One region of the Bacillus seohaeanensis genome, then DNA from elsewhere that is predicted to be linked to it. Evidence: riboswitches for the same ligand, from Rfam matches in the RefSeq annotation. Region 1 holds a riboswitch; each other region holds the start of a gene.

Region 1 (11,081 bases):
CCCCGAACTTATGGAAGATGCCTATGGTGAAGGGAATCCCCTTACAGATCGGGAACTAGAAGTACTAGGACTTGTAGCCGAGGGGAATAACACGAAAGAAATTGCAGATAAACTCAGTATAAAAACAGGTACAGTCCGTAATTATATTTCTGCTATATTAGATAAGCTGGAAGTGAAAAATAGAATAGAAGCTATAACTCAATCGAAGGAGAAGGGCTGGTTTAAATAATAATCACCTTGAATAATCTTAGATAGGTGTGTGCGTTATTCTATTTCGAGGCAGACAAAGACTAAAAAGAAATATCTAAACAAAGAAGCTCCCTGTAAAATGCAGACGGTGCCTGCCCCCTTTTCTACTTGAAAAGCAAATGACTTACTTTCCCTGCAAAGAGAATTCTTTATATGTGGGGACTGGCACCGCAAGGAAGCTAGCAGATACTAAGTTGAATAGGTTTGTTGTCTTCATCAAAGTAACCGTCCATTACTCTTCGGTGTCAGTCCCCTTCTTATATAGCCCCTTTTTGGAAGAGTGAGTATATCAAGAGACAGGGGGACAGACTCCGTTGTGCCTTGTACTAAGTCTCCAATTTCTTGTAAAATAACAAGAAAGACGTAAATGAAAAAGGTGTTTTTTATGAAAAGGTATATTGTCGTTGGCGCAGGAATTCTTGGAGCATCAACAGCTTATCATCTTGCAAAAGCAGGCGAAAATGTTACACTGGTTGATCGCCATGATCCTGGCCAGGCTACGGATGCTGCAGCAGGAATTATTTGCCCATGGCTTTCGCAGCGCCGTAACAAAGCGTGGTACAGGTTGGCAAAAGGAGGAGCGAGATACTACTCTGAGCTAATTACGAAACTAGAAGCAGATGGCGAAACAGAAACAGGCTACGAACGAGTAGGAGCAATTAGTTTACATACAGATGAAAAGAAATTAGATAAGATGGTAGAACGTGCACTAAAGCGACGGGAAGATGCACCAGAAATCGGTGAAGTTACTCGTCTCTCTCCGGAAAAAACAAAGGCGTTGTTCCCACCTCTATCAGAAGAATTTGGTTCTGTTTATGTAAGCGGAGCTGCAAGAGTGAACGGGAGAGCCTTACGTAATGCGTTGGTTCGTGCTGCCGAACGTAATGGGGCAACATTTCTTCAAAGGGATGCAAAGCTTCTGTCTAAAGACAGGCGTGTAATAGGGATCACAACGGGAGAAGAAACATTACTAGCTGACAAAGTAATCGTGACAGCAGGAGCTTGGTCAAAAGAATTATTAGAGCCTTTGGGTCTTCATTTTTTAGTATCGTCACAGAAGGCACAAATCGTTCACCTTCACATACAAGGTATAGATACAAGTCAGTGGCCTGTTGTTATGCCCCCTAATGACCAATACCTTCTCACATTTGAAGATGGGAGAGTTGTGGTAGGCGCAACTCATGAGAATGAAGTAGGTCTCGACAATCGAGTGACAGCAGGGGGGCTCCATGAGATTTTTGATAAGGCATTGACAGTTGCACCCGGTTTAGCAGATAGCACGATGCTCGAAGCGAGAGTAGGATTCCGTCCGTTCACACCTGGGTTTCTTCCTGTTTTTGGTGTAGTTCCTGGCATTTCTGGTGTACTTATTGCGAATGGTCTTGGTGCTTCGGGGCTCACAGTCGGTCCTTATTTGGGATCGGAGCTTGCCAAACTTTCTATGGGAAGACAAACAGAAATTGATCCTAGTGATTATGATGTTGCTGGAGCATTAGAAAAATGATGACTTGTAAAAGCTGATTCCATGGATGAATCAGCTTTTTGCTAACTTTATTAGCTAAAAATACGGGGGAGAAAACCATCTAGGTTGTCATCGATAGATGATTAATCACAATCCATGGTGTAACAGAAACGATGCAGAAATAAGAAAAGTGATCGGGAACTCATCGTTAATCCGGTGATAAAAATGAATACTATTACATATTGGAAATAGGAAAATAGTATTTTAATATAGCATTAACAGTGTTAAATAAATAATAGAATTAGGTGGAAAAACATTGAACGGAACAGTACATATGGCATTAGGTGCAGCAACAGGATTTGTTGTTGCCAATAACTTTCAAACTGATCCTGCTGCAACGTTATCATTAGTTGCATTGGGGGGAGTATCAGGATTGGTACCTGACCTCGATGTGAATGGAAAGTTAAGCAATAAGATTACGTCTTCTCACAAATTTATTAAAAAGCTAGCCCAGTTCATCGGATTGCTCGTGATACTTTATAGTTTTCTAGAAGGGATGGGGTCGGAAAAATGGTTAGGCATCGGTGCCGGGACAGGAATACTTATTATTGCTTCTTTTATTACGAGGAGGCATATGTTGACAATGACAGGTGTAGGAGTCTTTGCAGGAGGATTATCACTAGCTGAAAATTGGTTGTTATTATTTGGCGTTTATATAATAATAGCATCGTTAATTTCTCATCGAAGTTATACACATTCTATTCTTGGTGTTGTCTTTTTCGCAGTAATTGCTTATCAATTTGAGCTATCAGCAGGGATTGAAGGGATTTTTATTACCTGTGTCGCCGGATACATTACGCACTTGATTGCTGACTTGAAGGTGTTGCCTTCGAATAAGCGAGGTGTGAAATTATTATTACCATTTTCTTCAAAGGAGTTTTAGGGAGTAGAGAGGCTATTACTCTTTAGAATTAATAACGTATAGTATGGTTATTCCAAAACCTTTTCGTAATTACTTTCTAATACTAACCAAGTCATGTATAATAATTATTGTATACAATTACATAAAACGAGCCACAAGGGGAGCTTTTTAGCTGAGAGTGAACAGGTGTGAATCTGTTCTGACCCTTTGAACCTGTTAGTTAATACTAGCGTAGGAATGTGGAGGATAGGCTATTTTAGTCTATCTCTGTTTAATACTCCCTTCTGGTTTCGTTTTGGAAAAAGGGGGATTTTTTTATGAAAAAAATAGGGCTTGTGGGATTAATTGAAGCTGCTTTGATGGCGGCATTTGCCGTTATTCTCGATCTCCTTCCTTCAATTAATCTTTCGCCAAGTATTTCGATTTCGGTTTCAATGGTACCAATCTTCCTACTTGCTTTTAGGCATGGAGTAAAAGCAAGTATCGTTTCTGGATTTGTATGGGGGCTGCTGCAGATTGCGTTAGGGGATGCTTGGATTGCTCATCCTGTTCAAATGATTATGGAGTATTTTCTTGCATTTGCATTTATTGGGTTTGCAGGGTTGTTTTTTCGAATTATTCAAGGCTCATTACGAAATAATCGGAAAACAAAAGCACTTGTATGGAGTGTTGTTGCAGTATTTGTAGGAAGTCTTGCGAGGTACTTCTGGCATTTTATTGCAGGATTTATCTTCTTTGCTGAGTACGCACCTAAGGGGACGAACCCGGTCCTATTTTCTTTCCTTGCAAATGGAGCAACAATGTTAGGCACAGCCATACTATGTTCAATCGTATTAGTGTTGCTTATTTCAACAGCACCAAGGTTAATTCAACGAAGAGATGGTAGTAATGATCAGATAAATAAAGCGTCTTAGAATAACTTTCTATGGAATTATATAAATAAGAGGAACTAGATAATTCATCTAGTTCCTCTTATAGTTTTATAGGGACCCCGCTAACGAATCAGCCCCTTCCGCATGGCTACTCCAACTGCTTCTGCTCGATGTCTCGTACCAAGTTTCCGGTTTACAGAAGTTAAATAGTCTCTTACTGTATACTCGCTGATCCCCATTTTATCGGCCATTTCTTTTAAACTGTATCCATAGGATAGCCTTTGCAATACTTCACGTTCCCGTCTACTTAAGATTTTTTGCGGACTTGAAGCGGGATAAAGCGCTTCTGCTGCTACTTGAAAATAGTGATAGAGCATCGTAGAGTCATATTTTTCGAGTGATTCATTTTCATTATAATGGTCTATTAAAACAGAACCGATTACTGATTTTTTATAGCTAATAGGAACAATCAACAAGGAGGATAATTGAAACTTTTGTATATACCTTAGAGGGAAGTTTTGACCATTTGGATCGACTTTGATGAGATGAGGCTGGTTGTTTTTCAAGGAAAAGTAAATAGGCGGTATTTTCCGTACATCTTCTCTTATGTAACTCATTGAGGTGACACGTCCGTGATCAATTTGCATGATTCCTTCCCCATAGTAATTTAATGGCGAATAAGCAAAGATTGAGGCGCGTTTAAAAGGAAAAAATTCAATACATCCTTTTAAAATTTTTTCAAGCTTTTCTAATGGATTATTGATTGCTTGCAGTGAATCGATATAATCATAGATTTTCGTATCAAGCATTCGACAAATCTCTCCCCTACATTTTCAGCGGTATGAATATGGAAGCTACTAGAATAGACTTATATGTAAGCAGTTTCATTCTACCTTTTTATTTCGGAATTTTCAATCATTAGGAATGATATTTTTACGAGGGGGATAAGGTATGACAACAAATGTAGATGTGAAGTCTTTTCCATTATTTATTAATGGGGAATGGAAACAAGCAGAAAGTGGACAAACATTTGACGTTACTAACCCAGCAACAGGTGAAGTGATTGCAACAGCAGCAAAGGGAAGTAAGGAGGACGTCGATAAGGCAGTAAAAGCTGCAAGAGAGGCATTTGAAAATGAGGAATGGCGGGAAATGAAGCCGAAAGATAGAGCAGTTATTTTAAATGCAATTGCACAAAAAATAACCGTTCACGCAGAAGAACTTGTCTACTTGGAGGTAATAAGCTCTGGTGGGACTGTTCGTCGCGTGTCATCCAATGACATTTTGCAAATGGCTGACTTGTTTCAGCAAATGGCGAAATTTGTTTTAGACTACCCGTTTTCCGAAACACTTCCAGTTCCTCCATTTCCAGGACCCTCCCATAACTTCGTTTGGCGCGAACCAATAGGTGTTTGTGCAGCAATTACTCCATGGAATATGCCAATGTTAATCGCCTCATGGAAGATTGCACCTGCTTTAGCGATGGGAAATACAGTAGTTATTAAGCCAGCAAGCTATACACCGTTATCAACATTAAAGCTTGCAGAGATTATTTCTACAGTTGTTCCTCCTGGAGTAATAAATGTTGTGACAGGGTCAGGGAAAGAAGTAGGGGAATACTTAACGACACACCCTGAAGTAGACAAGGTGGCTTTTACAGGATCTACTGAGGTAGGTAAAAAAATTATGAGCTTAGCATCTGAAACGATTAAAAATACGACACTAGAACTTGGTGGCAAATCTCCTAGTATCTTTCTTGAAGATGCGGATTTAGAGGTAGCCATTCCTGGTAGTTTATTTGGAGTGTTTTTGCATTCAGGCCAGCTTTGCGAATCAGGAACACGTCTTTTTGTTCCAGATTCTATTTACGATAAAGTCGTGAAAGGTCTAGTTCAGTGGTCGAAGAGGTTAAAACTTGGCAACCCGCTGGATGCTACAACGGAAATCGGACCTGTTATATCCAAACAACAGCGAGATACAATCCTTTCTTATATTGAGTCTGGAAAAAAAGAAGGGGCTACAATTGCATGTGGTGGAAAGGAAATAACAGTAGACGGTTGTGAAGGTGGTTCTTTTATAGAGCCTACGATTTTCACTAATGTCACGAATGATATGAAAATTGCCCAAGAGGAAATCTTTGGACCGGTATTATCCGTTATCCGTTACTCCGATGTAAACGAGGCAATAAAGCAAGCTAATGATACGATTTATGGACTGGCAGCAGGAGTGTGGACAAAGGATGTTAATAAGGCATACGACGTGACGAGAAAGTTGAAAGCAGGCGTTGTTTGGATTAATGATTGGCATATGTTAAGGAATGACGCACCCTTTGGAGGATATAAACAGAGCGGTATTGGTCGTGAAATGGGCAAGCATTCATTAGATGCCTACACACAGCTTAAGCATGTTCATACATCCATGGTCCCACAACTTGAAAAGCGAAATTGGTATCAGATTTTATTTTCTCAGTCTGAATAACAAATGCAAAAACGTGGTTCCTGCCATTTGAGAATGATTGGCTTATGAACTTAAAACGGGGTAGGCGCTGGAGATATCTATAAATTATTCCGATAGAAAAGCTATCCATATGCAAATGTTTTATCATTTCCTAGATAAAAACTAATAAGAGGTGATTTCATGTTAACAACGACTTTGTCCCAATTTATGTTGCGAACAGGAATATACAGCGGCTCAAATAGTAGAGCGATGATTCCAGATCTTTTTAGAGGGCTAGGTGCGAAACGTGTTGTACTTTTTAGTGATAGAGGATTAGAGAAGGCTGGAATTGTGGACAAAATATCGGGGATTTTTAATTTAACTCCCCACGGGGTTGGACCAGAACTTGTCGGGACGTTTTTAGAAATAACACAAGATGCGGAAAGTAGTACAGTGAATGCAGCAACACGTTATGCGAGAGAAAAAGGGGCAGATGCCGTTCTTGCTGTTGGTGGAGGAAGTGTTTTAGATACGGTAAAAGGGGTTAAGTATTCCCTTCATCATGGATTATCTGACATTAACGAGGCTATTCCAGGAGGATTTAAGTATGAGTCATTTCCGGAAGCTAATTATATACCGATTCCCCATATATCGGTTCCAACAACTGCGGGAACAGGTTCGGAAGTTTCTCCTATCGCCGTTATTTTTAATGAAGAAATTCAGCTGAAAACGAATCTGATTAATCCGTTTCTTGCAAGTGATATGGCAGTTTTAGACCCGGACTTAACGGTATCCCTGCCACCTGCGATTACTGCCTTTACGGGCTTTGATGCTTTGACACATGCTATTGAAGCACTAGCTTCCCCCACAGCAACATCGATAACAGATGCGCATGCTCTTCAAGCAATTCGGATTGTCGAACAAAATTTAGTTTCTGTTGTTGAGGATGGGGTGAATGTGGAAGCAAGGATGGAGATGTTACAGGGTAGCTTGATGGGGATTACAGCGTTTAGCTTTGCATTAAATGCAATTCCGGTTCATAACTTCGCCCATGCGTATGGTGCATTATTCCGCATCCCTCACGGCTTAGCGAACGCAGTTTTCCTACCTATTGTGATGGAACATATCCCTAATCTTTATTTACCAAAGGTCAACCAACTTGCACAAGCACTAGCGGTGGAGACAAGCGGAGATAAAGAAACTGTTTTAGCGAGGGTAATAGAGAAAATCCGGATTTTGCAGTATAAAGTAGGGCTTCCAAGTAATTTTGAAAAATATAATATTTCAGCGGGTGATCTTGATAAAACGATTGCAGCTGTTGCTTCGGATCCGGCTGCGGTAGCATTCCCAATGCCACCAGAACTGATACGAGCAGTGGGAGAAAAAGCGGTTGCTTTAAAAGTGGGGAGTTAAGCATAAAAGAATGTTGCTAGAATAGTAAATTTGTAGTCACACTCCTTATTGTCAAAAGGAGTGTGACTACAGTGTTAAGAAAAACGGTAAGGGTTATAGAGATAAGGCTTATTCACACCTCCATAAGCATATATTGTTCCACAAATTGGGCAACTTTACGGTCATCGATATCTTTCCTTTTTTGAAGCGACTCAGCGGCGATGATATGAGGATAAATTCGTTTCATCTGCTTGGCTTCTTTCAGAAATAGGTCCCCATTAAGGAGTTTGATTGCGACATCTTTCACTTCTTCATCATCACATTGATACAGCAGGTACGATAAACAACTCATTCGGTCCATTTTCATTCCTCCTAATCAAACGTACGTTCTTAGGAGTATTTCGATAGCAACGGGAAATTATCCTGCCTATTTTAAAACTAATTTGAATATTTAAATAATGGTTATAGATAAGGTGTAATAATGTTTATACTTTTCGCTTTATGATGGATTTTAGCGACGCCTTTTTATAGAGAAAGTAGTTTAAGTGTAAAGATATCGTCCTTACTGTACCAATAAATATAGAAAATAGACTTTATAACTTTTCTCTCCATGAATAGTCCGAGGTTTCATTAGTTGTTAACAACCTATTTTGCACCTCGTCTCTTGAATACTGAAATAACCCTAAATTGTTATCTGTTTCAATAATAGAATTGTCATTTATGTGAAGGTATCGAATGTCCTCTTTCCAAACATAATCTTGGGGTATACGAGTTTTGTCTTCTTCTTTTATCAGCTTGAAATCGTTATTGCAATAACGATAAATTGTACGATTTATTCTTTTTCGAACGTTGAAGCCAATGAGAAATTTCATAAAACCGCCCCAAAGCCCGGTATAGCTTTTATTTTTAATAGGACTGCTAGTAAATTGATGAAGAGTTAATTCATTGCCTTCCGAAAAGGTGACAGTAGACTTTACAGCTGAAGCAGAGTGGACATCTCCAGATAGGATAAAACAATGACTAGGATTCCATCTAGCTACTTGGTGGATAAATTCACTAAAGGCTTTTTCATTATATTTCCATGCCTCTAAATCAAACATGCTTTGAACGGGAATTCCAATTGCTTTCAATGGAAGAATGTATTTTTGTAAAAAATTTTCAATAAGTCCAATTCCATAAAGTGGTGTTGGGGAAACAATGATTAGTGGTTCCCTATGTTCCCGGTCTACATTTTCTAATAAAGAAGAAAGTCGATTCCATTCTTGTTCGTTAATAAGCTTTGGTGTAGGACGATATTCCTCTGCTATTCCTAAAAACTGAACGGATTTTAATTCATCCTCATAGCCTCTTTGTGTTCTTGTATTAAGAAATATTGTTTTAGGTGAAGAAGGGGAAAGAAAGCTCCAAGCATCAAAATTCCATAGCTGCTCTATCCATTTTTGGTGTTCCGCGGTGTTCACTAGTGAAGAATCAAAATACTCTTGCATTGTTCTTACAAAGTCGTCATCAAATTGTTTTGGATTATTTCCCCATCCTTGAAAAAGCCAATAAGCGGTCAATCCATTACTAATTACATGCCTCCCTAATGGAGCATTCCAGACATTTGTTTTCCATTCCCTTGTAATATTCCAATCATCGGTAATATCGTGGTCGTCAAACATCATATAGACAGGAGTGTTCGCAAGTAGTCTTCTAGCAGAATATAACGATTCTTCAAAATGTGCGATATTATTCCAGTGGTTTTGGTATCGTTCTTGTAGCTCTTGAAATTCAGTATTTCGTTTTTTGTCATCATCCTCAAAAGTAAAATAAATTTCTTTCTTTTTCACGGCGTCTACAAAGGGTAATAACAACCCTTCATTGTGAGCAGTTCTCCATAATTCAGGACTCCACGCAAGCAAATACATGGAAGCATAATCCCCCAATGTTAATAGGTGATTAGCAGCTTTTCTAGAGGTGAATTGACAGAAGTTTTCTGTTATATATTGTCGTCCGTTTATTTTCGTTATACTTTGCTGAAAAGGGCTTTCATTAAGACGTTGTTCTATTGACCCTAAATCTTCTTTATTCCCAGTTAATGCGTTTCCCAAATGAGAAATCATAGGAGAAAGAGGGTCTGCCACATCGTCTGCGTAAATTTGGTCTCCCATTAAATAAAGGGAGGACGGTCGCTTTGTAATATCATCGAATGTATTTGCTAACAATTTATCTGCATGGAGCAGTAAATCATTTCCTTCTCCATGAGGCTTACGACAGGAGCCGTATAAAATATTAGAATTTTCATCGTCCGCTATATAAAAAGTTGGGTAAACAAGGTCACCATAAACAATTGATCCTTTGTATTGAGAAGAAAGTAAATGAAAGCTTCCTAAATCAAGTTTCTCTGTTTCATCTTCAAATGTAAGGTTATAGCCGACTAAAGTATTGAGGGGGAATTGTTCCTGCTTAGGGGTTATTTTAATTAATGATATATATAGCTGATTGCCTGCTTGAACTGTTCGTGTTTCTGCGAAGGTATCTAGCTGTTCATATTCCACACTTTTTCCTTCACCGTAATGATTCACCTTATACAATTTGGCATCCAATCGAAAAGGTTTACTCAAAGCAATCCAAATGAAGGCTTGAGATGGTTCAACTCTCCGTACAATAGGTCCGGCCAATATCGTTGGTAGTTTCATTAGGGACATAACACTCATCTCCTTGCTGCACTATACTATTCTTTTCCTGAGCACGATGTGTGTGATGTACAAATTTAATGAAACCATTCTTCCCTCCGAGTGAACTTCTACCTAAAAATAAAGGAAAGTCCCTATTCCATTTTCACTTTCTCACCTAATAAAAAAGAAAGCCCCCGCCCTTAGTGAAGTGATGTGACTAATACTAAGGCAGGAGCTCGCTATTGGAAAATGATCAAAGTTCATTTAGAAGTTATCATTTCCCCATCTAGTTGCAATACTTGAATTTGTTATTATCTTTTGTTTTGGGTTAAGTTACTAAATTTCCTTCAAAGCATCTTCTAATCTTTTATATCCATTTATATCTACATCATTAGGTCTATCTGATTCAACTGTCCATTTACTTTCCATAGGAGAGAGTGTGTTATTTTCCCTTTTTGTATAGGGTTGGTGAACCATATAGGCTTTTCCATCTTTTTTGATTGTATATCCTACGTAATATTGATTACCTTGACCCTCTTCTTCAAATACTCCTATATGATCTAGATTATATTCCTGAGTTAGCGGCTGAAATGATTGTTGAAGGTTATGGATAAGTTGTTCACGAGAGATATTTTCCATTTTCTAAACTCCTTTTTTAAAAAACGTTTATTCTTAATATGCTTCTTTTTACAATAATTAAACGTTGTCTAAGTAAGGGAGTAGTAACTACTAATCTATTTTTGGTGTTCTTTAGGGTTTTTAGTAGATTAGTACGGATGACTAATTAAATTAAAGAAGTTATTTAAAAACAAAAGGTTACTTTCGTAAATTTTGTGGGCAATGAACTGTTTCTTTTCGCAGGAGTCAAGTTCTTTCCGTTCCGTTCCAATCCACTCTGAGTTTTCAACTGTTCTTAAAGACAATAATATTTGGAAACCTGTCAAACAAAAAATAAATAAAAAACTATTGCATGTAATTCAATATGGTGGTATATTATTATTTGTCGCCGCGAGATGAGGCAGTGAACAACAAAAACTTATTTTAAAAAATTGTTGACACCGAAACTTATTGGTGATATGATAATAAAGTCG
Region 2 (11,081 bases), on a different contig from region 1:
ATCAATATAACCTGCTGCCTCACCATAATACTCTTCAAACTTTTCATGTAGTACAAAAAAGTCGTTACCCTTTACATACCAGTGATAATTATGAAGTTTTGTGTAAAGTACATTCCAGTTTGCTAATTGCTTGTTTAATTTGACATTTAGTTGTTGTGCCATATATATCTCTCCTTCATCTCTTTATATATGTATTATATACTAAATTATAATTAATATCAATTAATAATTATTATAATTTAATAAAATCCATTCTTTTATAATGTGACAATATAATCTCTTTATTATACATTTTCATTCTTATTCCAATTCGTATAAGAGTTTTAAACCCTCTTCCTTCTTTTGTTTCTATAACTGTTGATTTTTTATTATTCCTTTTATTAATTATATACAGAATTTGCCCCCTCCATATTGTTTCCTCCTTTATTCGTAGAGTTATATCTTTTAGTAAAAAAGAAAGTTATAGGGAGACTTTATATTGGGAAAGCTCTCAATCAAGTAGAGAGCTTTCCCAATCAGAATTGCGGGAAGTAAAAATTGTATCTATACTAAATTTAGAAGGTTTGTAAGGCAGTATTCTTTAGTCCCCATTGTTTAACCTCCTGCATTGATGTAGGAGGTCTTTTTTGAATAACAGTAGTGAAACTAGTTATTTCAAAGCTATTACAAACAAGTAAATTTATTCAAAAGCCTTTCCTTTTTTATAAAAATCATATAAAATGCCCACTAAGTGATTTTTTTGTGCAACGTGGAAATTTTCCTCGTTTTGTTTAATGAAAGGAGACAAAATCATGAAAAAGCTACTGTACCCACTTATTATTGGCCTAGCTGTTATATTATTAGCGGCATGTGGCGGAGACGAAGAAACCAAAGACAAATCTGATGATAAAGAAAAGACAGAAGAGAATGCCCAATCACAAGAAGAGTTGGCAAAAGAAATGGAAGAGCTGCAAAAAAAATTAGATAAACAAAAACTTGACGAAGACAAAGTCGTAGCGATTGTAAATAAAGAAGAAATTACTGGTAAGGACTTTAATAATATTCTTCCACAATCGCAAATGGCGTTTCAGCAAAATGGTCAAGACCCCACTTCTAAAGAAGCTGCTAAAACAATTAAAGACCAAACGATTGAAAGCTTAATTGGACAAACTCTACTTCTTCAAAAGGCCGATGAAAAAGGATACAAGGCGTCTGAAGAGGAAATTAACAAACAGCTTGATGAAATCAAAGCACAATATGAAGACGAGAAAAAATTTGAAGAAGCGATGAAGCAATCTGGCTTTTCGCTTGACCAATTAAAATCTGAAATCGCTGCAAATGTTAAGTATATGGCCTACGTAGAAAAAGAGATTACTGTAGACGAAGTGAAAGAAGAAGAGATTAAAAAGTTTTACGATCAATTCGCGAAACAAGGTGAATCAAAAGATGTACCAGAATATGAGGAAGTAAAGCCTAAAATCAAATCCCAACTTGAACAGCAAAAGAAATCCGAAAAACTTGTACAGCATGTAGAAGAATTGAAGAAAAATGCTGATGTTGAGATAAAAATTTAATACATTGATTTAAAGCTGCCGTTTTTAGATAACGGCAGCTTTTTTATCACACATTACTTAACAAACACCGGGTTCTAATGATAGAATGTCAAACTCTTTTTGAAAAGTTCTATCACTACTCGTAATTGACTTAAATTGACCATACCTGAAAAGATAGGAATAAGAGTGTAGAGTGTAAGCTCAGCAAATTCCTCTCAAGGATAATATCCTACCCTAAGTATCGATGATAAATCGTTTTTGCTTCTGTTATATCTTTTGTCCCATGAATGAGCACCCTGCCGTCTTGAAAAATAACCATACGGTTTCCCTCTATTTCAAAAGATAGCAAGAAAGGATTACGTTCAACTTTTCCTCTAGTCAACTGTAAATGATGTGCTAAATCTTCTAAGTTTCTGCTACCGCCCTCTTGTGGTCGAAGCTGAACAGTATTTCTCCCACATAATACAGCTGCTTTCAACTGATTTTCATAGGCTAAAAATGGAAAGCTCGGATTATTTCCACATGATACACAATTTTGTTTTTTCAATGCATCAACTGAAATCGATACAAATTGATTTTGCCATAAATCAAACGTGACGAGTTTTTTTCTGATATGTTCAAAATCTTCTACTAAAACTTTTAATGCCTCTGCTGACTGATATGCAATTACCATTTGGACAGCAGGACTTATAATTCCCGTTGTATCACAAGTTGCCCCGCCCATCGGAACACTTTCGAGTAGGCAGTGCAAACAAGGTGTTTTTTTGGGCAAAACAGTGTAACTTATACCATAGCTGCCAACACACCCTCCGTATATCCATGGAATACAATATTTTTGAGCAATATCATTAATAATCAGCCTTATATCAAAATTATCGGTAGCATCAATGATGAGGTCAACACCATGTTGAAGATTCTCTAGTTCCTGCACATTTACATCAGCAATAATTGCCTCAATCGTCACCTCGGAATTAATCATAGTCAAGCGTCTTTTCGCAGCAACTGCCTTTGGTAGGCGGGCTTGCGCATCTTGTTCCGTATATAATTGCTGGCGCTGAAGATTACTCCACTCTACATAATCGCGATCGACAATTGTCACTTTTCCTACACCTGCTCGCACAAGCGTCTCCGCATTGCCGCTTCCAAGTGCTCCAGCCCCAATAATCAAAACATGTTTGTCACTAAGTTTTTGCTGTCCTTCCTTTCCTATAAAGGAAAATAGCTCTTGCCTTGAATAACGCCCACTCAAACAGTACTCATCCCTTCCATTGGACTGCTTGCGGTTGCATATTTTTTCTTCGGTATCCGGCCTGCCTCGTAGCCTAATCTTCCAGCATCAACCGCAAGCTTCATCGCTTTAGCCATTTTTATAGGATCGCTAGCACCTGCAACAGCTGTATTCAACAACACACCATCTGCCCCTAACTCCATTGCCAGTGCAGCATCTGCCGGAGAGCCAATTCCAGCATCAACGATAACCGGAACGGTAGCTTGCTCTATAATCAAGCTAATATTCAGCGGATTAATGATTCCTTGCCCCGACCCAATTGGAGACGCACCTGGCATGATGGCATGAACGCCCATTTCTTGAAGCCTTCTTGCTAAAATAACATCATCCGAAATATATGGCAAAACGATAAACCCCTCCTTCAATAGCTCTTCCGATGCTTTAAGTGTCTCAACAGGATCTGGAAGAAGTGTTTTGAAGTCACCAATCACCTCTACTTTAACCATGTCACAAAGTCCTGATGCTTTCGCGAGTTTTGCCGTCCTGACAGCTTCCTCTGCTGTTTTCGCCCCAGCTGTGTTCGGCAGTAATTTATATTTTTCGAGATCTAGTTTTTCTAAAAAATTAGGTTGATTTGCTTCAAAAATGTTCATCCGACGAACAGAAAATGTCAGTACTTCTGTTTCTGAAACAGTTACAGCCCCTCTTTGGATATCAAAATCAGGATATTTTCCTGTTCCTAAAAGTAATCTTGAGTTAAATTCGTACGTTCCGATTTTCAACATTTCATCCGCCTCCTACAAAATGTACAATTTCTATTTTGTCGCCATTAGCTAGCTTTGTTTCTCCATGATTGCTTTTCTCTAAAATAGTTGTATTTAATTCTACAATTACAACTTTTTGATCTAGTTTAAAATGAGCAAGCAAATCTGAAACAGTAGTTACAGTTTCAGGAACCTGCACTTTGTCGCTATTAATAATTAATTCCACTCTACTCCCCCCTATGTTGTTTGTTTTGTTGAAAGTTTCCTATCGACGCGAAAAGAATGATATAAAGAAATGTCTTCTTTTGTCACAACATCATCGATCATATCCGAGACCATTTTCCCTGTAATTGGGCTGAGCAAAATTCCATTTCGATAATGACCTGCGGCAATATAAAGACCTTTGTAATGTGGATGGGCTCCGATGTAAGGTAAACCATCCCCTGTTTGCGGTCGGATACCCGCCCATGACTTTTCCCATTTAGCACTTCCTATCTCAGGGAGAAGGGATCCGGCACGTTCCATTAGCTTTGATAGTCCCTGCAAGCTAACTGTTTTATCAAAAGTATTGCAATAGCTCGTTGCCCCGACAATTACACGTCCATCTTTTTTCGGAACAATGTAACATCCAAGCTCAGAAAATATCGTAGAAGAAACCAAAGGAACACGTGGTATAACAGAGAAGCACTCTCCTTTAACAGGATAAACGTTCATTTCAACATTCGCTTTTGCTAAAAGCTGACTAGTCCACGCACCAGTCGTAACTACTACATTTTCGGTATGAAACGTATCCGTTGCCGTTATCACCCCTTGCATACAACCATTTTCTATTAGGAAATCGACTACTTCGCTATATTCTAAAAAGTCAGTTCCATATTCCATAGCGGCCTTTATAAAAGCTAGCGAAAGCCTTGGAGCAATCACTTGTCCATCATTCGGAATATACATTCCCCCTAGTAATGATGGTGAAAGTAATGCTTCTTTCTCTAGCAGTTCCTCGGTTGTCAGCCACTTTACCGCTTCGTCCCAATCACGATGAAAGGAAATTTGCTTTTTCAAATTTACAACTTCATCTTCTGTTTCCGCCACTTTAATCATACCTTTGTTGACAAGTCCGATATCCACTCCTGTACGCTCCTCCAGTTCTCGGATAAGAGAAGGAAACATTGCCCGACTTTTCAATGCAAGCTTTAACATCGATATATGTTCATCAATTTCTGCTTGCGCCCCGAGCATTCCAGCAGCTGCACTTGATGCCTCTGCTATTAAACGGTTTTTTTCCAACACCAATACTTTTTTTCCACGCTTTGCTTGGCTGTAGGCGATAGAGCTCCCTATTACACCACCACCAATGATGATGACATCATAAACCTTCTTCATTTGTAAAATCATCTCCATTTACCAGAATGTCTGCATAGTCTTTGGCTGCACGTATTGGGTCAACCGCATTAAATATTCCAGATAACACAGCTATACCTGTTACCTTTGTATCCATTGTTTTCACTACATTTTTCTGTTTGATTCCTCCAATCGCAATCACAGGAATGTTGAGATGGTATGTAACCTTCTGTAATTCTTCCATCCCCTTTGGTGCAATACCATCTTTTGAATTAGTTGGAAAAACATGTCCATATAGGATATAATCAGCCCCCTCTTTTTCTGCCTGCATCGCTTCTTGGAAAGAGTGTACCGATTTCCCAACAGAGAGTGATGGAAATACACTTTTTACCACTTCGACCGGCAAACTATGAAATCCAAGTTGCACACCTTTTACCCCCAGAGCAATTGCTGCATCCACTCGATTGTTAATAATAATTTTCCCCGGAGGAACACCACCAGTAAGGAGACGCTTTCCTATTTTATAAACCTCCCTTGCTGATTTATCATGTTCGCGAATATGAATTGCTTGTACAAATGGATGTATACCTCGAGCGGTGTCTACCAATCTATCAATTGATTGCTTTCCTGTAGAAATTGCATGTAATAACGGTTTTGCTTCCATAAAACAACTCCTTTTTTAGATTCCAGTAACCATAAAATGAAGTTTTAATCAGTGGGAGGGGATTTTACTGTCCGTTAATATGGGATAAAAAAACACTCTTCAGCCTACGAAGAGTGTTCAGAAAAAACTTAGATTTCCCATTCCACTTTCCTACGCTGGTCTCAACCAGATCAGGTTCAAAGGGTTTAGATATTCATCATTCTCAGTCTAAAAAGACTCCCCTAGTGCTGCCTATTTAATTTTTAGGCTCTTTTCGTAAAGTTTGTTGCTTTTGAACGAAAAACTAAGTTTAATCAACGGGCTGAATGTATAAGTAAAAACAACAATCGATGAGAAAAGAGCCAATTTTTATAACAAGCTACAAACCCACTATTTCATCGTAAATCCTCCATCAACGATAATATTTTGACCCGTGATAAACTGCGACCATTTACTACCAAAAAATAACACACTCCCTACAATATCATTTGGCTTTGCAATCCTCCCAAGCGGTGTTTGCTCAATGATGCTGTTCTTCACTTCTTCCTTTGTCAGCTTACTTGCTTCGGTTGGATAAACAATACCCGGCGCTACACAATTTACCGTAATTCCAAATGGACCGAGATCAACAGCAAGGTTTTGCGAAAAAGAAAGGAGTGCCCCTTTCGCGGTCGTATAGTCATGGTAAGGAACAACTGGACGTTGAACTAGATTGCTAATCATATTAATGATTCTTCCAAAACTATTTTCCTTCATAAGAGGAACACTGTATTTACAAGTTAAAAACGAAGCCTTTAAAGAACCATCGAGTTGTCGTTGATAATCCTCCCAATCGATTTCCCAAGCTAGTTTTCGCTGGTCAGGATCAAAACGATAGGAATGTAAGGCATTATTCACTAAAATATCCACTCTATCGAATTCCTCTCTAACTACCGATAGTAGCCTTTCAACATCTTCCTCTTTCGTAACGTCCGCTTTGACTGCAATGCAGTCAACGTTGTACTTATTAACCATTTCCTTTGCTAAATCATGCGCTAACTTCTCACTCTTCACATAATTAATGATGACGTTCGCCCCATGTTTAGCAAAACCTTCCACTAATTCTGCACCTATTCCTCTGCTCGATCCTGTTATTAATGCTACTTTTCCCTCTAGTGATATATTCATAAGTTATCAACCTTCTACTTCAATTTTTCAACAAGGTCATTTGTGACCGCACTTTCAATTTGAACACTTTTCTTTAACAACCCTAACTCAACATATGTTTTTTCTACTTTCTTTACGACATCAAGATCCAACCAGCCTAATTCTTTCTTGTTTTCAGCAGACTTGTTTCTAATTTTAATGATTTCGAGATTACGTGCTTCATCCTTACCATCTATTGCCTTCTCTATTGCTACTTTAGCAACTTCTTTAGGATGCTCCATCATATATTGCGTACTATCTTTGTATACCTGTAAAAAATTCACTAATGCATCTTGCTTTTTTTCATACACATCAGAAGTGACAACAAACACGTCAGACGGAGTATTTAATACATTTTTTACTTCCATCACATCAACATCGCCAAGGCCTTTTTGCTTCGCATCATATAATCCCGTGTCTGTTGCTGCTGTAGCGGCAACCTTCCCATTCATTAGGGGAGCAAAATTTAATACCCCAGTTGGAATAATATTGACATCCTCTTCCTTCATACCCACAGAATGCAATAGAACTTGTAGATTTTGATACGTTCCACTACTTAAACTGTACACCCCGATATTTTTCCCTTTTAAATCTTCTATACTGGTAATATGACTCTTTTTAAGCGATACAAGATTAAATACATTTTCCGGGTAGATATTATAGATTATTTTTAAATCTGCGCCTTTTTCAATCGCAAGCAGGACAGCTTCAATATTTGCAAAAGCGATATCCGCATTACCTGCGACAATATTTTTTACTGCCTCCCCACCTCCTGCACCAGGAACAAATTCATAGTCGATCCCAGCATTTTCAAACCAGCCTTTTTCTTCGGCTACATACAAGTTGCTTTGCTCAACAATTTCATTGCTCCAGGATGCCATGCGGATTTTTTCTAAACCATCTGTATTCTTCTGACTACTGCTACCTGGTTGTTGATTCATTGTCCCGTTGCTACAGCCGGAAATAATAAGAACAACGACAACAAGAGATATAAGCGAAAATTTCTTCATCATTAGTTTCTCCTATGAAATGTATATTTTTTAAATAACTTTTTTTCTAAAACGTCCATTATTTGATAACAACTAACGCCAATCGCAGTAAGCAAGAGGAAGGAAGAAAAAATCATCGGAGTATCCATCGATCCTTGAGCGACAATGATAAGAGCCCCTAATCCTTCGCTTGCGCCAATAAATTCACTGACAACCGCCCCAACCACACTGAGTACTATCGCAACTTTCATACCAGAAAAGATATATGGAATAGCAACAGGAATTCGAAGCTTCCATAAAATTTGTAGCTTACTAGCTTTTAAACTACGAAATAAATCTACCTTCTCCCCATCGACAAGTCTCAGTCCTGTTAACGAACTTTCAAAAAGGGGGAAAAAACAAATTAATGCAATAATAAGAAGCTTTGGCAAAATACCATACCCGAACCAAAGGACAAATAATGGCGCCAAGGCGAGCTTAGGCATTGCTTGTGAAGCAATAATATAAGGATGAAGCACCTTATTCAACAAGCTAGATTGAGAAACAGTAACTCCTAATAAAAGACCTACAAGTGAACCAATCAAAAAGCCCGCGATAATTTCAATGACTGTTACCCTCAAATGCGGCCAAATAAATCCACTTTTAACTAACTGGATTATGTCCATTAAGATAACAGAAGGTGTTGGCAAAATAAGTTCCGGTATGCTTCGAATACGGACAACGACTTCCCAGGCGGTTAGCAAAACAACTAATAGAAAAAAAGAATAAAGTAGATGCTTTTTCATAGGTGTTCCACACTCTCATAAATTTCTGCAACTACATTTACAAACCTTTCACTGAACCTAATAGAAGCATCTCTTTTTTCATCCAAGTCCAGCCAAAATTCTTTACTTATACATGCAGGTTTTCCTCCTAAAAGAACTACCCGATCCGATAATAACACCGCCTCTTCAATATCATGAGTGACTAAAATAATTGTCGGCTTCATCACTTGTGAAATGTTTAATAACTCTTTTTGCAGTTGCCCTTTTGTTATCGCATCTAATGACGAAAAAGGTTCGTCTAATAAAAGCACATCTGGTTCAGTGATAAGCATTCGAGCTAATGCAACACGAGCTTTCATTCCGCCAGAGCATTCATGAGGATATTTATACGCGGCATCCTGTAAACCGACCAGCTTCATCATCTGTTTCGCTTTATTCCTGTCTTCCTTCATCACTTTTCGCTTTAACTCCAATGGTAGCAGTACATTATCTAAGACCGATCTCCATTCTAATAAAATAGGAGTTTGAAAAAGATAAGAAACATGTTCATGCGGTTCTTGAATAAGTTCGTCATGAATAAAAACACGGCCTTCATAGTTAGCAGTAAGACCAGCGACGCATTTCAACAAACTAGATTTCCCGCAACCACTTTTTCCAATAATACTTATACATTCACCCTTTTGTATTTCAAGGTTGATGTTGTCTAGTATAGGCACTTTTTTGTCGTACGCTAAACGTAAATCATCTATTACAATGCTCAAAAAACTACACCACTTTCTCTTTCCAAACGCATTAATCTCGAAATGGATCAAATGTGTCCATCGTTTCCTCAACAGTGGATTCCACATCAACCCACCTTACCAAATCCGCAATCGAAAAGCGTCCATCATGATGCCATCCTGGCTCTGGGTTAGACATATTTCCTAAAAAACAAATACGATTGACTCCAAGCTCTCCTAATAGATTGATAACTTTCTGAAATCGGGCAGGTGAGCTTGCGACCCCAGCTGTTTGTAAATATTCCCGTACAAGGTCCAGCTTTTCCGACAGCTCCTCGATTGAGTGAATAGGAACCACTGTAATAAAGCGATTAAGTGTGGATAGCGGGAATTTATCATCCTCCCGATACACAACAGTCCAAGCTGTTGAATTCCTACTATGGATAATAGCTACCTTTGTATTCGTAAACGATTGAAACTCAGCTTTCGATCGCTCCTGTATTAGTAAATTATTCTCCCTTGATGACAGCTTTGCCCTAGGCATTTTAGTCTCAACGTTTCTCATTTCATTTGCTAACATTCCCATAAATTCTTTCGGAGAATAATCCCCCTTCCGTTCGACAAAGAAAACATGCGGGGACAAACATCCTTGCTGATCAAACCATGATGCATCATGTGCCGCTCTTCTTGCTGTTTCTCTCCCTAACGTTCTCGTTAACGCTTCCTTTGTTATTACGCCAAAGCTTATCTTATGTCCATGAGGATAAAAATTAACGTTTGATGGTATTCTTTGCTCTATCGCCTGAATGGATCGATCACTACCATAGGCAATAACGGCTTCTGTTTGAGTAAAAGCTTTATTTTCAAGCAATTCATCTCCACCTTTCCACCATACAATTGCCATCGTTTTTGCAAAATCGGGGTCTACCATTTCAATCGTTTTCGTAAAAAGTACTGGAAACAACGGCTCGGACGACGAAACCTTTCCAAGCGTGGCAGACTTTACTAGCATTCCCGCAACCAGGCTGTATAGCGGAAGGCCCGGAACATTCCCAGAAAAAAAGTGAGTAATCATTTTTGGCCCATATGCTCTATATAACCCCCCCGCCCTCCTTGGTCGAAACTCGTCTAATACAAATGGGTTTGGAAAATCTTCCTCTATCATTCTTTGTAACTTCTCTTTTCGGAAGTTTCTTAAATACTTTGATAAAAACAAATGAATCATTTCCCCATCATATCCGGTTATGATTGGTAGATACTCCTCTGCTAGCCTTCGATAGATAAAGTTTGGGTCAAGCCAAAGCTCAATCGCACGGTCTATAATCGAAATAATATCATTTGTAGAAAGTTTTTTAACATAACGATCCCGATTCTGTCTAATTACTTTGATAATCTTTTGTAAGTCATTCACTTCTAGTTTAGGAACATTGAGTTGAATAGAAGAGTTGTTATTATGAAAGACCAATTTTTCGCTTTTGGCATTTATTTCACTTGGGATAAAGTAACAATCCAGCTGTTGAATGCTTGTTTTCATCTACTTTTACCCACTGTCGTCAATTCTTCCACTGCTAATGAACATCCTTTTGCCTCTGCCCCTTCCATTCGGCCTAATAAACGAAAACCTTCATCTGTTTCTATCCCAACATCCTCTGTAAGGATTCCAAATACGGAATGAACATTTGCAAGGTCATAATGAACAAGAAGCCCTTTATCTCCTTTATTAACAGGTTGTAGTGTTTCAGGATCGATGACGAATGTTTTCACCCAATGAGGTGGGATAAAATCGGACGCTTTCTCAAAATTATAAAATTGCGAGCTGAGTTCAGTCATACCATACATATTTCTGCATTGAGTTTTGGAAAGGTTAAATAAGGTACAGATTTCCGTTGTAAACTCCTCGACCCCCATTTCTCGAGTCT
Region 3 (11,081 bases), on a different contig from region 1:
CAATCATTGGACTTGTCGTGAACATTATTGTTGCTTGGATGTTAATGAAAGGTGATACAGAGCATAATTTAAATGTGAGAAGTGCTTTTCTTCATGTCATAGGTGATATGCTTGGGTCCGTCGGAGCAATTATTGCTGGGGTCTTTATCTACTTTTTTGATTGGACACTTGCCGATTCATTGGCATCTGTCATTGTATCGGTTCTTATTTTAATAAGTGGATGGAGAGTTACGAAGGATGCATTTCATATATTGATGGAAGGTACACCAGCCAATTTAGATGCTTTGGCGATAAAAAAGGAGATACAATCATTTCAAGGCGTAAAAGATCTTCATGATTTACATGTTTGGTCGATTACCTCTGATTTTCCTGCATTTAGTTGTCATGTAGTTGTAGACGATACAGTAAATAGAGACGATATGTTAGCTAAAATATCCTCGTATCTTGAAAAAGAGTTTAATATTGAACATTGTACGATTCAAATTGAGGGAGAGACTGTAAAAGAAGGTTGTCATCATTCTTGTACGTTAAGTAGTGAGTGATAAAACGAGAATTTTTTACAGCAAAAAATAGTACGCATACATCGTATAATGCTTGTTGAAATACTGCAGCTCTTGTAAAAAGAAGGAGTAGGCCCCAGTAGCCTATTCCTTCTTTCCATTTAAGTAGCTTATGGTACTTCGTGTCCCATTGAACTATGCAAAATGTTAAACCATTGATCATGATTTAATTCGATTGTTAATGCTTGGACGGCATCTGTGATACGTTCTTTTTTTCCAGAACCAATAATCGGCATAATGTTTGCGGGATGATTTAACAACCATGCATACATAATTTGATCTATTCCTTTTGCTCCAACTTCTTCGGCTGTTTTTTGTAATGTGGAACGTAAGCGGCTTGATTTCTCATCTTTACCGTTAAAAACTTTTCCGCCAGCTAAAGGCGACCATGCCATCGGAGCTACCCGCTTTTCTTGGCATAAATTTAATGTACCGTCATCAAAGTTTTCTAAGTTGTAGACAGAAAGTTCGAGTTGATTTGTTACTAAATCAAATGGTAAAAAGGATTGAAGCATATCCCATTGGTGATCTTTAAAGTTGGAAATGCCAAATGTATGAACTTTCCCTTCTTTTTGTAGTTGAATAAAGGCGTCTGCAACTTCTGCAGGGTTCATATAAGGATCGGGTCTGTGAATTAATAGCGTATCTATGTAATCTGTATTTAGATTCGTTAAAGATTGTTCAACAGAATGGATGATATGTTGTTTGCTTGTATTATAGTGATGTGTTTTGTGAGCAGGTCTATTACTAGAAGGAAGCACGATTCCGCATTTCGTTACAATCTCCATTTTCTCTCTTAATGAAGGTTTCTCACGGATAGCATCTCCAAATAATGCTTCGCAAGTATAGCTTCCGTATATATCAGCATGATCAAAAGTAGTAATGCCAAGCTCTAAACAATGTTCGATTAACGATAACGTTTCCGAAGTAGATTGATTCCAGTCCGCTAGTCTCCATAACCCATGTATAACTCTTGAAAAAGATAATTCTTCCGTCATTTGAATTCTTTCCATTAAGAAAACCTCTTTTCATTCAGAATATTTGTGGCTAATATAAACTGTATAATAATAGAAAGTGAATGGGAAATTAAATGATTGAATTGGAATAGGATTTACGGGAAAATTCTTGAAAAATTATAGTATGTGTGGCAAAGTATTTCATGAAGTAAACGTTTAAAACCATTTAAATAGAGCGAGAATTGTAGGGGGACCGGTGTTGCCGGTTGAGAGTGTGTCCTAATAAGACACTAACCCTTGGAACCTGATCTGGTTGAAACCAGCGGAGGAAACATATTCTTAACAGTAACTTTACCTGTTTTAGAAATATGCGCCTTGGGTTCACGAAACCCGGGGCGCTTTTAGTATTCAACAGGTGATTTTATTCTAGTATTCACCTGTTGAAATAATAGCTGTATTTAACAGTTGAATTCTCGGTTGAATTCTCGTTATCCCCACATATTAGTTCTATTATGAAATTTTTTATCGTTTACATACATAAGAAAGGGGAAAGAAGATGAAAAAGTGGATTAGTATCCTATGTGTTGTGTTTCTATTGACAGCATGCGGAAGCCAACAAAAGGAAGAAGGCTCACAGGGAGAAAAGGAATCGCTTAAGAAAGTATCGGTAGTATTGGACTGGACACCAAACACAAATCATACTGGGTTATATGTAGCGAAAGAAAAAGGCTATTTTAAAGAGGAAGGGCTTGATGTTGACATTATTATGCCGGGGGAAGCTGGCGCTGACCAGCTTGTTGCTTCTGGTAAAGCAGAGTTTGGTGTTAGTTATCAAGAGGGTATTACACAAGCTAGAGTAGAAGGTGTTCCCATTGTTTCCATTGCGGCTGTTATTCAGCATAATACTTCTGGTTTTGCAGCTCCAAAACAAAAAAATATTACTTCACCAAAAGATTTTGAAGGCAAAACATATGGTGGCTGGGGTTCTCCTGTTGAAGAGGCAGTTATGGCTTCCATTATGAAAAAGGAAGATGCTGATATAGACAAGGTGAAATTTGTTAATATGGGTGACGCTGACTTTTTTACAGCTGTTAAAAGGGACGTTGATTTTGCATGGATTTATTATGGATGGACTGGAATTGAAGCAGAATTACGAGGAGAAGAGCTAGATATGTTATACGTAAATGAGTATTCTGACAAGCTCGACTACTACACTCCTGTTCTATCAACAAATGAAAAAATGGTGAAGGAAAATCCTGAAACAATAAAAGCGTTCTTAGCAGCTGCATCAAAAGGATATCAAGTTGCCATTGACGATCCTAGTGAAGCAGCTAACATATTAAGCGATGCTGTACCTGATTTAGATGAGGAGTTAGTAAAGAAAAGTCAAGAGTGGCTTGCAAATCGATATCAAGACGATGCACCGAGATGGGGAGAACAAAAGCTTGAAGTATGGGAAAACTATGCAAATTGGATGTATGAAAACAAACTGTTAGAAGAAAAGTTGGATGCGAAAAAAGCATTTACAAATGAATTTTTACCAAAATAAGGGGTGGTATTAATGGGGAACTCGCTAGTTAGTATACAAATAATACCGAAAACACAAAATGGAGAAGATGTTATTCCATATGTAGATGAAGCTATTTCGATTATAAAGCAGTCTGGAGTAAAGTTTGAAGTACATCCTTTAGAAACAACGATGGAGGGAGAACTTTCGGAATTGTTTCACGTTATAGAAAAGATGAACAAGCGAATGATTGAAATCGGCAGTACCAATGTAATCTCACAGATTAAAGTGCTTTATCAGCCTGAGGGGATTGAGATGGAAACACTTACGGAGAAATATCGTCCATGAAACGAATTTTTCAAAAAGGGTGGCGACCATGTTTGGTCATCATCCTTTTATTTCTCATATGGGAGCTTGTAACGAATTTTGCCGAAGTCCCTAGTTGGCTTTTACCTGCACCGTCTGAAATATGGAAAGAAACTATCACAGTATGGCCAACTTTCGAGGAGCATCTCCTTGCAACTGTTATGTTAACAGTTGCTGGCTTCGGAATTGGTTGCGCAACAGGATTACTCGTCGCAGTTGCATTGCATTTGTTGCCGAAAGTAAGAGAGTCACTATACCCATTAATAATTCTGTCCCAAAACATTCCAATTATTGTACTTGCACCATTACTTGTTATTTGGTTTGGGTTTGGATTATTGCCGAAAATGATTGTTATTACACTTGTCTGCTTTTTCCCTGTAGCAGTTGCTGCTCTTGATGGTTTTAGACAAACCGGATCAGAACTTATTCATTATATGAAAATGGCTGGAGCAACGAAAGGTCAAATTTTTAAAAAACTTGAATGGCCACATGCATTGCCATCGATTTTTTCTGGACTAAAAATTTCTGCTACTTATAGTGTTATGGGAGCAGTTATTTCTGAATGGCTTGGATCGGAAAAAGGTATTGGCGTTTTTATGACACTTGCTTCTTCTTCTTTCCGAACAGATAGGGTATTTGTAGCTATTTTTACTATTATGATATTAAGTCTGGTATTTTTTGCAATAATCGTTGTATTAGAACGTTGGTTGATTAAGTGGCGAACTAAAGGTGAGGATATTACATGACAACACTAGAAATTAAAACAATAGAAAAATCATTTCAAGAAAACTTCGTGTTAAATAACCTTTCTTTACAAGTGAATGATGGGGAGTTTGTTTCGATTTTAGGTCCTTCTGGGAGCGGGAAAAGTACACTTTTTCACTTGATTGGCGGACTTTATCGTCCCGATCGCGGGGATATTTTATTAGATGGGCAATCTATTATTGGAAAAAGAGGCTCGATTAGTTATATGCCACAAACGCCTTCCCTTTTTCCTTGGAGAACAGTATTAGAAAATGTGTTATTAGGACAAGAATTAAAAGGAAAGAAAAATAAAAAAGAAGCAATTAATATGATGGAAAGGGTAGGATTAAAAGGGTTTGAAAATGCCTTTCCTCATCAATTATCAGGAGGAATGAAACAAAGAGCGGCCTTTGTCAGAGCGATGCTGAGTCCGCAAACGTTCCTTTGCTTGGATGAGCCATTTTCTGCATTGGACGAATTTACACGACTCGATATGCAAAAATGGCTGTTGTCCATTTGGGAAGAGGATAGAAGCTCTGTACTATTTGTTACACATAATATCGAAGAAGCATTATTTTTATCAGACCGAATACTTGTACTTTCGAGAAGGCCTGCGACTGTACAAAAAGAATTTCATGTTCCCTTCTCGCGACCAAGAAAAGAAGAAATACTATTAACCGAAGAATTTTTGCAATGGAAAACGAAAATCTATAAAGAACTCTCTCAATACGTATAAAACTCTCATAAAGAAATAGTTATTCTAAGTAAATATACCTATTTAAGGGTAGTGATTTTGAAAGAGGTTCATGATATTAATTAGGGATAAATACCAAATGGGATATATCAAATCCCTTCTACTATATAGGTAATTTATCCTATTTTCTTTTTATTTACTTCGCTCAAATTGAGAAAGTATGTATAATAAAGTGATGTGATTAGCTAGTTGCATAATAAGCTGAAGAGTCAGAAAAATTTTGCTTTTTAAGTTAATTAGCCATGATCAACAAATAGAAAGGTAGAGAGTTTCTCATCTACCATCTAATTTTTATTCTAAGGGGGACCATCTATGAAATTGAACTTAACAGCGAAGATTATTATTGCACTCATTTTAGGTGCAATTATTGGTTTGGTATTAAATTTATTTGCAAAAGATCTATTCGACATTTTAGACCCGTATTTATTTAATCCCCTCGGTCAAATCTTCTTAAATCTAATCAAAATGCTTGTAGTTCCAATTGTATTTGTATCCATCGTATTAGGTACAGCAGGGCTAGGAGATCCGAAGAAACTCGGAAGAATCGGTGTGAAAACGGTTTCTTACTTTTTGGTTACTACATGTATTGCCATCGTTATCGCAATTTGTCTAGCGTATGTGACGGATCCTGGAATGGTAGAAGGAATTGACAAGTCTCAAGCAGAATTTGAAACGGAAGAAGCACCGCCTGTTGGAGAGACGTTATTAGGCATTATTCCGGCAAATCCGTTAATGGCAATGGCAGAAGGAAACATGCTACAAATAATTGCATTCTCTATTTTTATTGGTTTAGGCTTAACGGCATTAGGGGAAAAAACAAAAGGTGTTTTAAATTTATTTGAACAAGTTAATGATGTGTTAATGTATCTTGTGAGACTCATAATGAAGTTTGCTCCTTATGGTACTTTCGGTTTAATAGCATCTGCTATTGGGAGTCAAGGTTTCGGTGCATTAAAAGCAATGGGACTATATTTTATTGTCGTGTTTGCTGCTTTAATTATTCACGCTATTGTAACGTATGGAGGTACTATTCTCTTCCTAGCGAAGAAGAGTCCGATTTGGTTCTTTAAAAATTTCAGTCCAGCGATGACGGTTGCATTCAGTACATCAAGCAGTAGTGCTACATTGCCTGTTTCAATGGATATTGCTCAAAATAAGTTGAACGTACCTAAATCAGTTAGTTCTTTCGTTCAGCCGCTTGGAGCAACAATCAATATGGACGGGACTGCAATTATGCAAGGGGTTGCAACTATCTTTATTGCTCAAGTATATGGAATAGATTTGAGTTTAGAACAGCTTATTACAGTGGTTTTAACAGCAGTGCTTGCTAGTATTGGTACAGCAGGTGTTCCAGGAGTCGGATTAATAATGCTTGCGATGGTATTAAGCAGTGTTGGTCTGCCTGTTGAAGGAATAGGGCTTATTTTAGGAATTGACCGTTTGCTTGATATGACAAGAACAGCAGTCAATATTTCTGGAGATGCTAGTTGTGCCTTATTTGTTGGAGAGTCAGAGAAAAAACGTACAATTAAGGAACAAAAAGGTGAAAAATAATGTATACAAAAAGGCTGGCAGCTTATTTGCCAGCCTTTTTGCATGCATTATTTTCAAAGAAAATGCTTATTTGTATTATTACGCTATATATAATGAGAAAGGAATTATCGATGGATGGCAGTAAAATAATTCATTCTCATATAATAGGAGGAAACACTAAATTAGTGGAAAAAAGGGAAGAGTAGAAAAAAATATAATTTTTTTGAACGAATTTCTTATTTGTACGTCTAATAAATGATATTCACTATCAATGTGATAAGAAAGGATTAAAGAGATGGAAGAGAAAGAGCTAATTAAAAAGGCAAAAAAAGGGGATCATGAAGCGTTTGCTCTTCTGTTTAAAGAAAACTATCCATTTCTCTTAAAATACTTGATAAAAATAACGCTGAAGCGAGATATAGCGGAAGAGTTGGCACAGGAAACGATGGCAAAATGTGTGGAAAAGATTCATCAATATAACGGAAAATCAAAATTTTCTTCATGGCTGATTACTATTGCTACAAATAAGTATATTGATGAGCAAAGAAAAAGAAAAAAGGAACAAAATTGGCAGAAGGAGGAATCTGATTACCGGAAGTTAAAATGGGAACTCGAGTCTCGTAATGAAGACTGGAATGACGTGCTCGCAGCTCTTGGCAAGTTGCCTGATGATACTAGATTAGTTATTATTTTGAAGCATTATTATGGGTATTCTTATGAGGAAATAGGTGTAATGACAAAGATTCCTGAAGGTACAGTAAAGTCGAGAGTTCACAACGGAATTACTTGGTTGAGAAAGGAGTTGAGAATAGATGAAGAAGAGTCTATCATCCGAACAAAGAGATGAGGGACAATTGGATAAATTGCTCAAGGAAGGTTTTGAACCGCTAGAAAAAAATATAGATGAAGATACTCCGACTCAGCAGTGGTTTGAACAGTTTGTAATCGAACAACAAAGCTTACAGCGTTCAAAACTAAAAAAAGATATATTATTATTTTTATGTGTTGCATGCCTTGTCCTTACAGCTTTTGCCATTACATTACTTCAACTGCCTATCCTCTTCCTTATTATCCAAGGAGCGGTATTTATATTGGCGACAGCATTCAGCAGTATTTCTTTTTTGAAGCAGGTGAAGAAAATATGACAAAAGAGGAATTGTATATTTTGCCTTTTGTTATTATCCTTTTGCTTATTCAAAGTATTTTTCTTTTCACAGATGCAAGGAAAAGAGGACATAATTATTGGTTTTGGGGACTATGGGGATTAATACAATGTCCGTTTCCAATTATTTTTTATTTACTATTTGCAAGAAAAGTTTGGAAGAGAAATAAACATAGGGAGGAATTTTAATGATTATAGTAACGACGGAAAGTGTGCCAGGTAAAGAAATTAGAGAGCTTAAAGGCTTTGTTAGGGGGAGTACTGTGCAGGCTAAACATATTGGAAAAGATATCATGGCAGGACTAAAAACAATTGTCGGCGGTGAAATTAGCGAATATAGCGAGTTGATGGAAGAGGCTAGAAATAAAGCGGTCGATCGCATGATTGCAGAAGCAGAAAGAATTGGTGCAAATGCTGTTGTTACCGTCCGCTTTGAGACATCAGCCGTCATGCAAAATGCTTCGGAAATTATTGTATATGGAACAGCTGTTGTGGTGGAATAAATGCCGGCATAGGACTGTACGTTAGTTAAATATAGGTTATTCAACATGTTATTACAAAAATAAGACCGGTGCGAGGCACCGGTCTTATTTTTGTGGGTTCTTTATTTTAGGCTGTTTTCGTAAAGATTGTTGCTTTTTAATGGAAATCGACGGGCAAGGTTCATAAGTAAAAACAACAATCTGTGAGAAAAGAGCCCTATTTTAAGAAAGTTTGTGACATTCCTTTTAATTTTAATGAATAAAATGTATAGGTTACTTAAAATCAGAGAAATATTGTTTGCCTATTAAGAGGAGGTTCGATACGTTGACTAGTTATGTAGAGAAAGCACTTTTTGAACATGACTTTTGGTTAAAAGTACTCCGAGACCATAGCATTTTTTTAGAAGGGGCACTTCATCATAAAGAAAAGGAAGATATAGCGAAAGCTGTCCATTTTAAAGAGTATTTTATAAAGGAGCTCGAAAAATTACCATCGCTATCAAAGGATCAATTAAGACAACTTAGTAAGCAAGTAGCACCACAAGTGAAGGCGTTAAAAGAATTTAAACTTTCGATTATTAAGCGGCAGTTACAAGGGGAAATTAAGATTCATTTCGGCCCTACTTTTATAAACCATATGGTGAATGAATTAGAAGAATACGAGAAAGTGTTAGGGTATTTAAAAAACGGAGAAGGACCGCCAATTTTTCACGAATTACACCATCATCTTCTTTGGCTCTCAGACGCTGCAGGGCATGCTGGAGCAATTTCGGGAACGGTTGATTTAGCCGAAAAAGACTTAAGACAAAAAGGGCTTATTTTTGAAAAACAATTTAATGAATTTTATCTTAAAGCAATAGAGCTTGCCAACTACTTAAGAGCGAATATTAGAACATTTCCTGCCCTTCGAAAGTTTAATGATGATGTGGACATTGAAATAAGACTTTTTCAAATCTTTTTAGAAGAATTAGAAGAAATGGAAATGAAGGAAGAAGTACTTGGAAGCTTTTCCGCTCAAATGGCAGATCATATGTACCGAGAGGAATCCTATTATATACAAAAAGTTGCAGAAGCGGAGAAGGTGTATCGTAGGGAATGAAAATTTCAGCTAATAAGAAAAAAGTGGGAGAGAGGACTGGCACAGAATAAAATAGCCAGCCCTTGTTCTGTCCCGTATTAACCGGCAGTAATACCCTACTGATTAAAGTTTGTCTATTGATTTCTAATAGCATATCCCAACTCTAGAATGTAAAAAAGAACTGCTTTCTAATTGGCTGAATACAAAATCTCCCGTGTCATAAATTGAAATGCTTTTTCCTTCTTCGGGTAAATAATCTTTTCCCGTGCGGTACCCCCCTTTGCGTGTTCCGTCAGGTAAATAGGTCGGACATACAATCGTCCAGTCTAGTTTCGTCGATTGGAGGATAAGGAATGCTTTTAAGTGATCTTCCGCAGCCCTTGTACGTTTACGTCTTGATTCATTTGATTGAAAGCGATAAAGCCTAGGGGAGGTTCTAGATTGCAAAATTCCAGCAGTTCCGACTGTGACAATTCTTTCGATATGATTCTTACGCATCGCCTCCACTATAATTGGCATACTTTTTGAAAGGGTGTCATTTTTATCTGTGCCTAGGCAGCTAATAACAGCGTCGCAACTTTCTATTACTTTCTCAACATCCTCTTTTTGAAGTACATCACCTTTATGAATGGTGACATTTTGGTGTTGGTTTATATTTTGTGGATTTCTTACTAATACATTGACATGGTGTCCATATTGAAGTGCGTTCTTAAGGACAACAGAACCTACCCTGCCGCTTGCTCCGAATATAGCTATCTTCATTTTTTTCCTCCAATTTGTAAATTAATTATTTTCATTTTAACTAATTCTGATGATTTTTACATATTTGAGCAAACTATTTATAGATAAGAAAGTAAATTAAATTTTTGAACATCTTGAAATCAGAGGATTTTCCGTTGACATTTAGGTAGGTGCGTTTTATGATAACATTCATACTATTAATTCCGATAAGTTTAATGGGGGTTTAACAAATGAAAAAATGGAAATTATCGTTTATTTTACTCGTTGCATTGTCGATTCTATTGGCAGCATGCGGAGGTAATACAGAAGAAAAGGAGCAATCTTCTGATGAAGGTAAACAGTCACTTTACGATAAAGTGAAAGAGGATGGAGAACTGTTAATTGGAACAGAGGGTACATATCCTCCATTTACATTTCATGATGAATCAGGAGAACTTACTGGTTTTGACGTAGAAATTGCTCGCGAAGTAGCAGATCGTTTAGGAGTAAAACCTGTATTCCGAGAAACACAGTGGGATGCAATGTTTGAAGGATTAAATTCAGAGCGTTTTGATATGATAGCAAACCAAGTAGGGATTCGTGAAGATCGTCAAGAAAAATATGACTTTTCCGTACCTTATATTGAATCAACAGCTGTTGTTGTAACAAGTAAAGACAATGATAAAGTAAAATCATTCGAAGATATTAAAGGGCTCGTGTCTGCTCAATCATTGACAAGTAACTATAAGGACATTGCAGAGAAAAATGGTGCAACTATTCAAGGTGTTGAAGGGTTAGCACAAGCAGTCCAATTACTTGAACAAGGGCGCGTCGATGTTACAGTAAACGACAAAATATCTATTTTGGACTATTTAAATAAACAAAAAGATGCCAATATCAAAATTACAGCAGAAGCGGGAGAAGCTTCTGAAAGTGGTTTGATGTTTAGAAAAGGAAGCGACAAATTAGTAGAAGAAGTAAATAAAGCGTTAGAGGAAATGATGAACGACGGTACGTACCAAGAAATTTCTGAGAAATGGTTCGGGGAAGATGTATCTCCTAAGTAGTATTTTTCAAAATCCTGAAGCCATGTTTGATATAATACAAAGCTCCCTGCTTCCAATGATTAAGGGGGCTTTGTATTATTCTATTCCTCTAACAATTATTTCTTTTATTTTAGGGATGATTTTAGCTATCGTAACAGCGTTAGCAAGATTAT

Evidence for each region. Region 1 has a riboswitch for thiamine pyrophosphate ahead of thiT (energy-coupled thiamine transporter ThiT). Riboswitches for the same ligand answer to the same signal wherever they lie in the genome.
Region 2: it holds a riboswitch for thiamine pyrophosphate, as region 1 does, so the genes downstream of both, tenI (thiazole tautomerase TenI) here and thiT (energy-coupled thiamine transporter ThiT) in region 1, are expected to answer to the same signal.
Region 3: it holds a riboswitch for thiamine pyrophosphate, as region 1 does, so the genes downstream of both, ACFSUL_RS10095 (ABC transporter substrate-binding protein) here and thiT (energy-coupled thiamine transporter ThiT) in region 1, are expected to answer to the same signal.

Annotation. Positions count from the first base shown of each region.
Region 1 is NZ_JBHUMF010000007.1:42,456-53,536, forward strand. It holds gene ACFSUL_RS02920 (response regulator transcription factor) at 1-229, shown strand, start outside; gene ACFSUL_RS02925 (NAD(P)/FAD-dependent oxidoreductase) at 635-1,753, shown strand; gene ACFSUL_RS02930 (metal-dependent hydrolase) at 2,028-2,654, shown strand; TPP riboswitch at 2,781-2,888, shown strand; gene thiT (energy-coupled thiamine transporter ThiT) at 2,951-3,547, shown strand; gene ACFSUL_RS02940 (LuxR C-terminal-related transcriptional regulator) at 3,628-4,314, opposite strand; gene ACFSUL_RS02945 (aldehyde dehydrogenase family protein) at 4,457-5,983, shown strand; gene ACFSUL_RS02950 (iron-containing alcohol dehydrogenase) at 6,143-7,354, shown strand; gene ACFSUL_RS02955 (hypothetical protein) at 7,467-7,694, opposite strand; gene ACFSUL_RS02960 (hypothetical protein) at 7,927-10,020, opposite strand; gene ACFSUL_RS02965 (DUF5634 family protein) at 10,327-10,629, opposite strand.
Region 2 is NZ_JBHUMF010000008.1:75,431-86,511, reverse strand. It holds gene ACFSUL_RS03410 (Dps family protein) at 1-162, opposite strand, end outside; gene ACFSUL_RS03405 (SurA N-terminal domain-containing protein) at 792-1,553, shown strand; gene ACFSUL_RS03400 (thiazole biosynthesis adenylyltransferase ThiF) at 1,762-2,781, opposite strand; gene ACFSUL_RS03395 (thiazole synthase) at 2,778-3,545, opposite strand; gene thiS (sulfur carrier protein ThiS) at 3,547-3,750, opposite strand; gene thiO (glycine oxidase ThiO) at 3,762-4,904, opposite strand; gene tenI (thiazole tautomerase TenI) at 4,888-5,526, opposite strand; TPP riboswitch at 5,657-5,759, opposite strand; gene ACFSUL_RS03375 (3-oxoacyl-ACP reductase) at 5,896-6,672, opposite strand; gene ACFSUL_RS03370 (ABC transporter substrate-binding protein) at 6,687-7,703, opposite strand; gene ACFSUL_RS03365 (ABC transporter permease) at 7,703-8,464, opposite strand; gene ACFSUL_RS03360 (ABC transporter ATP-binding protein) at 8,461-9,204, opposite strand; gene ACFSUL_RS03355 (acyl-CoA reductase) at 9,236-10,696, opposite strand; gene ACFSUL_RS03350 (LuxE/PaaK family acyltransferase) at 10,693-11,081, opposite strand, start outside.
Region 3 is NZ_JBHUMF010000023.1:47,351-58,431, reverse strand. It holds gene ACFSUL_RS10105 (cation diffusion facilitator family transporter) at 1-542, shown strand, start outside; gene ACFSUL_RS10100 (aldo/keto reductase) at 671-1,573, opposite strand; TPP riboswitch at 1,753-1,864, shown strand; gene ACFSUL_RS10095 (ABC transporter substrate-binding protein) at 2,073-3,065, shown strand; gene ACFSUL_RS10090 (thiamine-binding protein) at 3,078-3,371, shown strand; gene ACFSUL_RS10085 (ABC transporter permease) at 3,368-4,135, shown strand; gene ACFSUL_RS10080 (ABC transporter ATP-binding protein) at 4,132-4,869, shown strand; gene ACFSUL_RS10075 (dicarboxylate/amino acid:cation symporter) at 5,200-6,441, shown strand; gene ACFSUL_RS10070 (hypothetical protein) at 6,441-6,626, shown strand; gene sigY (RNA polymerase sigma factor SigY) at 6,716-7,267, shown strand; gene ACFSUL_RS10060 (YxlC family protein) at 7,233-7,565, shown strand; gene ACFSUL_RS10055 (sigmaY antisigma factor component) at 7,562-7,771, shown strand; gene ACFSUL_RS10050 (YbjQ family protein) at 7,771-8,085, shown strand; gene ACFSUL_RS10045 (DUF2935 domain-containing protein) at 8,390-9,163, shown strand; gene ACFSUL_RS10040 (NAD(P)-dependent oxidoreductase) at 9,287-9,904, opposite strand; gene ACFSUL_RS10035 (amino acid ABC transporter substrate-binding protein) at 10,114-10,929, shown strand; gene ACFSUL_RS10030 (amino acid ABC transporter permease) at 10,913-11,081, shown strand, end outside.